Fulvivirga ulvae: one gene and its partner. The protein of the gene in region 2 interacts with the protein of the main gene of each other region in a pairwise test. Links are inferred from orthologs where the notes say so. Each region holds a gene or a part of one and is shown on either strand. Other genes may lie near its edges. The genes, in order: ruvC and ruvA.

Region 1 (3,167 bases), 2.9 Mb from region 2 along the record:
CAAATATAAATACTCTTTGGGAAAATGAATTGTTTTATTAGTTCTATAAAGTTCAGTTCTTTATGATGAAAATTTGTGGATTATAATTTTTCGAATGATAATATGAAGGTTTCGTTTTTGGATTTAAAAAGGCAACAGGCTGAAATTAAGGAAAAGCTGTTAACAACTACATCAAATATTATTGAGGAAGGCTGGTATATAGGAGGGAAGCATGTGACGCAATTTGAGCATGCCTTTTCCGGGTACCTGAAAGCAGAAAACTGTATAAGTTGTGCTAACGGTACAGATGCATTGGAGTTAATTCTGAAAGGATTTGGTATAGGTAAAGGAGACGAAGTAATCGTGCCTTCCTTCACCTGGGTTTCAGATGCTGAGGTAGTACATGCCGTTGGAGCAAGACCCGTTTTTGCAGATATCCCTATGGATTCATACTGTATCTCAGGGGAAACAATTGCAAACCTGATCACATCAAAAACCAAGGCAATAATTGTTGTACATCTCTATGGGATACCTTGTCATATGGATCCTATTATCAATTTAGGCAAAGAGTATGGGATTAAGGTCATAGAAGATTGTGCCCAGGCACACGGCGCTAGCTATATGGGTAAAAAGGTCGGAACAATAGGGGATGCAGCAGCTTTTAGTTTTTACCCCACGAAGAACCTTGGTGCTCTGGGTGACGGGGGAGCTATTATAACTAATGATGCTACACTGGCTCAAACTGTTCGTTTGCTGAAAGATCATGGACAAAAGGCACGTGATGAGCATGTTGCAATAGGAGAAAATAGCAGGTTAGACGCGTTACAGGCAGCCGTTTTATCGTTAAAATTATCTTATCTGGATCAGTGGAACGATGAACGTCGAAGATTGGCTCAAATTTATTTATCAGGTATGAACAAGCTGGACATGAAGTTACCTGATAATGGAATAGATCGGGTATTCCATCTTTTTGTAATTCAAACTGCTCTTAGAAACCAGTTAAGGAAATATTTATCAGAACATGGCATAGAGACAGCCATACATTACCCTGTACCTATTCACAAAATTGAAGCTTATCAAGTGTCCGAAGTGCTTCCCAACTCAGAAAGAGCCGCTGGTGAAGTTTTATCCTTGCCTCTATATCCAGGGATGGAAGATGCAGAGGTAGAGTATATTTTAGATCATGTAAAAGCTTTTATGAGCACTGGAAAATAAAGATTACAGGAAGGGCCGAAAGGTGAAAATGGATTTGCGCATCCTGAAAATATAACAATATTCTTTTTTTAATTTATTTCACCCTCCCCGGATTCTCACTCACAAATGCGCCCCAGCTTTTTGAGGATTTTGTTTGTGCAACTCCTTTTTGAAAATGATGACAGACTGCTACAGCCAGCGCATCTGTGGCATCTAATAGTTTTGGTGCTTCCTTAAAATTTAAAAGAGACATGAGCATGCTGGCAACCTGCTCCTTGGAGGCATTTCCATTGCTAGTTACAGACTGCTTTACCTTTTTAGGAGCATATTCGGTGATAGGGATCTCCCTTGACAAAGCAGCAGCCATAGCCACTCCCTGTGCACGACCGAGTTTGAGCATCGACTGCACGTTCTTTCCATAAAAGGGAGCTTCCAGGGCTACTTCATCAGGATGGTAATCATTGATGAGGCTTAAAACACGCTCAAAGATCTTTTTGAGCTTCAATTCATGACCCGAATACTTGCTGAGGTGAATGACCCCAAACTGGATCAAACTTAACTTTTGGCCTTTTATAGCGATCAATCCATACCCCATTACACTTGTTCCCGGATCTAACCCTAAAATTATCCTCTCGGTTTGAGGTTTTTTATCTATTTTGCCCACACGCGCAATTTATGAATATGCCCAATCTAATAAAAGCTTCTTTTTATAAACCAACCCTATGGCCGATCATTAAAGTTGTCGTCCTCTTGTTTTTAATTACTTTCATTTATTTAAAACTGCAAGATAGAAAGGATGTTGCTGAGACGACGTGGAACTATATTCAGGTGGTTCTTTACAATAACCCCGGGTTACTGGCGCTTGTATTGATTTTAATGCCGCTAAACTGGGGACTGGAAGCTGTGAAATGGAGAACTCTGGTCAGGCCACTGTCCGGAATGTCGTTTATGAATGCAGTTAAAGGTGTACTTACCGGTTTGAGCCTGAGTTTTATTACTCCTCACGGCCTTGGAGATTACTTTGGGAGGGTTATGCAAGTCAATAACCCTCAGAGAGGTAGATACATAGGAGCTATTATGCTTGGTCGTTTTTGTCAAATGGTTCCCACACTTTTATTTGGAAGTGTAGGGTTGTATTATATTTCCGTCACTGCTTTATGGATCTATGTTTCGTCGGCAGTAGTGCTTGGAGGTGCTTTACTTATAACATATTTAGTGATTAGAGGTAGAATGATATCAGGCATAGCGCCTTCCGAAAAACTAAGAGTAAGAATAAACTACTACTTTGGTATTATAGGGATGTATTCGGCAAGAGAAATTACGGCCATTCTACTGGTATCTGTTCTCCGTTATATCGTATTTGCTTTTCAGTTCGGAGTCATACTTGTCTTGTTTTTGCCAGAGGTAAGTCTGCATCTGAATATGGCCGGCGTAACCTGGATATTTTTATCCAAATCCATATTGCCAACCTTTAATTTCCTAAGTGACCTTGGTGTGAGAGAGTTTTCAGCCATCTATTTCTTTGAGAAATATCATGTTGATATTGTGGGTGTTATTAGTGCCAGCTTAACTTTATGGCTGATCAATGTACTTGTTCCCACTATAACCGGGGCTCCACTTACGTTAAAGATGAGGTTAAAAACACGATGAGTTTGGTTTTGATTGTTATAATTTCTGTGTATTGTATATTATTGTTGCTTCTTAATATAGGATGGGCATTGAATAAAAAATCATCCACGTACGAGGGGCAGCCAAGCCATTATTATACCGTCATTGTACCTTTCAGAAATGAACAGAATAATTTACCCAACCTCCTGAGTAGCCTTCAGGGGCAGAGTATCTCTGATCAGGCATACGAGGTGATACTGGTTAATGATCACTCAGATGATTCGTCGGTTGAGATAATTAATAGGTTTATACCAAAGGCAAAATTTTCAATTTCACTATTACACCTGGAAACAAGTGAAGGGAAAAAGCAGGCACTTTTGAAAGGC
Region 2 (3,337 bases):
CGTTTTGTAATTTTCTAAAAAGTGTAATGTATCCCAAACGTGGGTTAATCACATACTCATTTGGAGCCAATTTGCGAGCACTACTGATTTTTTCAAAATCTAATCCGTTTGACTGTTCTCCAAAAAGTCCTTCCAGTTCTGACGTTATATCATCAGCATTTCTATTGTTTAGCCCCAGCAGTTGCTGGTATAGTGTGTTTGCTCCATTATAGTTGGCCACTGCTCCTGCTGTTGGAGAAACTACAGCATCTCTGTAAATATTTGCAGCATTAGGCTCAGCTAAATCCATAAGACCAACTACGTTTCTTAGAGTCTGGGTGTCATTGTTTCTATTAACTACATAAACTTCTACACGGGTTACATTAACTCCAGAATTTATAAAAGGGATACTACTCAGCCATTTTTCATAATTATCTCTAAAGAAGTGCCCGAGGAAGAAGTGTCGGTTCTCATCATAGTTTGAGGCACGAATCTCAAATTCACGTCCTTGTACACCTCCGCCATCTATTGTTATCGATTCTGACTTTCCTCTTTGTGTGGAGGCCACGCTGGTAACATAAAGATCACCAAATTGCATTTGAGCTTTAATTCCGAACAGGTTTTGCGCCCCAGTGATCAGACTGTTGTTGAGGGGCAGGCTTACATTACCAATTTCGAGCTTTTGTAGTATGTCTTCTTCATACCCGGTGTATTCTACTTTAAGGTTGTTTTCAAAATCAAAAGAATTGTTGTTATCAAAGTTTGCAGTCACCTGCAGTTTTTCTCCAATCTTACCGACAACGTTCATACTGATCTGCTGATCAAATTCAAACCCTCCGCTTCTTTGCTGTCTGATTGGGATATTAGGATTATTGATTCTTTGCCACCTGCCACCAAAATCCAGGGTTACAAAACCTCTTGGTATGATTTCTACATAAGTGCCACCGAAAATTCTGTCGAAGATAGGGCTTACATAAATTGGGGGTATAAGGTTCCTGCCACTTACAGCACTTTCACCATCTAGCCCTGCAGACCTGTTTTTCCAATATTCTTTTAATTGTTGTCTTTCCTGGTATTGCTTGAATTCTTCAAAAGTCATTGAAGAAGTAGGTCGGTAATTTAAATCGCCAATCTTTTCATAAATGGTATAATTCATACCGGTATCGATCTCAACATCTAACTGAAGGCTGGCCGGATCCTGCAACAACAACGGTGACGGACTCGTAACATTGCTGAAAGGATCACCGAGGCGATCTTTAGGTTGATAGGTAGGCTTTCTTGATGGCTCGTATTGCTCGTTTTTTGCTGAATCCAGCTTTGTAGTATCCTGCTGTTGCAACTTTGTAAGATACTTTTTCGTAGAACCTGTAAGGCTAAAGCTTTTATTCTTTGGATCTTCTTCGTAAGTAAATCCAGAGCAAATCACGTAAGCGCATAGAATAGCTGATAGCGATTTATAGAATCTCTTTGAAATCAAAACGTAAGTATTATCACGCGTTTTTTAAAGTGAGCTTAATTAATTCCTCCAAAGTAATCGTATTTCCCGAATTTTTCAGGATCCTGTCGATACTTTTTTCCGCTGTAGATTTGTTAATTCCCAACGTTATCAACGCGGATAACGCCTCAGAACGAATAGTATTGTGTGAAGGTGATGTTAATTCTGATTCGCCCGGATAAAGCCCTTCTTTTTTGATTTTGTCCTTTAGCTCCAAGATAATGCGCTGGGCAGTTTTCCCTCCAATGCCTTTCACACCCTGGATCACTTTAACATCCTCATTTATAATAGCTTGTTTAAGTTCTCCTGCTGTCAATGATGATTGTATCATCAAACCGGTGCTTGGCCCAACGCCAGAAATAGAAATGAGGTTAAGGAACATCTTTTTTTCGGAAGTGCTTGAAAATCCATAAAGGGTATGGGAATCTTCCTTTACATGCAAATAAGTATGTAGCATGATATTTTCGACATCCTTAATATCTCCGTAGGTAGCCAGGGATATGTTGACGTGATATCCGACCCCGTTGACGTCTATTATCACGTGGGTCGGATCTTTGAATGAAAGTTTACCTTTGAGGTACGAGATCATTTTTTAGGTTGTTATGGTATATCTGAGCGTCTACCACTGCAATAGCGGTCATATTAATGATTTCCCTGACGGAGCTGCCCAGCTGTAATATATGAACAGGCTTTTTCATGCCCAAAAGTATTGGGCCTATTGCCTCTGCTCCACCAATTTCCATTAGCAGTTTGTAGGCAATATTACCTGCCGCCAAGTTAGGGAAAATAAGTGTATTTGCACCTTTTTCAGCTAATTCACTAAATGGGTAATTATTTTGTTGAATCTTAGTGTCCAGGGCCACATTTGCCTGAATGTCGCCGTCTATGATAAGCTCAGGAAATTTTTGTTTGGCTAGTTTGACTGCCTGCTGGACCTTCTCAGGGATTTCCCCTTTACTTGACCCGAAATTGGAATAAGATAGTACGGCTACACGCGGTTCAATATCAAAGAATTTCACACCACGGGCTGTCATTCCGATGATATCAACAAGCTCTTCTGCCGTAGGATTTACGTTAACTGTAGTGTCAGAGAAGAAGAATGTACCCTTTTTGTTGGCTATAATATACATGCCTGCCACCCTTTTTACATCTTTCTCCATGCCTATGATCTGCAATGCAGGAAGTATGGTTTTAGGATAGTCTTTTGTAAGGCCGGAGATAAGTGCATCCGCCTCGTCATGCTCGACCAGCATGCTGCCAAACATATTTCTTTCACGCATTAACTTCGTAGCTTCATATAAGGTCACACCTTTTCGCTTACGTTTTTCATAGTAGGATCTGGCGAATTTTTCGACCCTTTCGTCTTCTTCATAAGTGTCAATGATGGAGCAGTCATTCAACTCAAGTTTATGCTCTTCAATAAGCTTTTCTATTACATCCCGCTTACCTAGCAGAATAGGATGGGCAATTTTTTCATCCTGCATGATTTGGGCTGCCCGAAGTATCTTAAGGTCATGAGCTTCTGCAAAAACTACCCGTTGTGGGTTCTTTTTGGCGCGATTGATGATTCTGGACATTAATTTCTCATCAATACCGATCCTTTGCTGAAGTTCGATATGATACTGGTCCCAATCTTTTATCTCTATTCTGGCCACTCCCGTATTCATAGCAGCTTTAGCTACAGCGGGTGATATGGTTGTGATCAGCCTGGGATCGAGAGGTTTCGGGATGAGGTACTCTTTTCCAAATATTATCTTACTATCTCCATAGGCTTTGCTTACCATGTCAGGCACGGGTTCTTTAGCCAGGTCGGCAATGGCCCTTACAGCAGCCAGTTTCATTTCCTCATTTATTGAGGTAGAT

Evidence for each region.
Region 1: the proteins of ruvA (region 2) and ruvC interact in binary tests that used the Escherichia coli proteins (3 or more experiments, as listed by UniProt). The link is inferred for Fulvivirga ulvae from one-to-one orthologs.

Annotation. Positions count from the first base shown.
Region 1 is NZ_CP089981.1:4,225,609-4,228,775, forward strand. The notes cover bases 53-2,882. They hold ruvC (crossover junction endodeoxyribonuclease RuvC), read right to left. Parts: upstream 1,838-2,882; coding sequence 1,268-1,837; downstream 53-1,267. Other genes in these bases: LVD17_RS18035 (DegT/DnrJ/EryC1/StrS family aminotransferase), read left to right, coding at 103-1,194; LVD17_RS18045 (lysylphosphatidylglycerol synthase domain-containing protein), read left to right, coding at 1,924-2,823. Also shown: LVD17_RS18050 (glycosyltransferase), read left to right, coding at 2,892-3,167.
Region 2 is NZ_CP089981.1:1,365,499-1,368,835, reverse strand. The notes cover bases 267-3,266. They hold ruvA (Holliday junction branch migration protein RuvA), read right to left. Parts: upstream 2,064-3,266; coding sequence 1,470-2,063; downstream 267-1,469. Other genes in these bases: LVD17_RS05745 (NADP-dependent malic enzyme), read right to left, coding at 2,041-3,266; sov (T9SS outer membrane translocon Sov/SprA), read right to left, coding at 267-1,456. Outside these bases: more of sov, read right to left, coding at 1-266; more of LVD17_RS05745, read right to left, coding at 3,267-3,337. UniProt on the Escherichia coli protein: The RuvA-RuvB-RuvC complex processes Holliday junction (HJ) DNA during genetic recombination and DNA repair.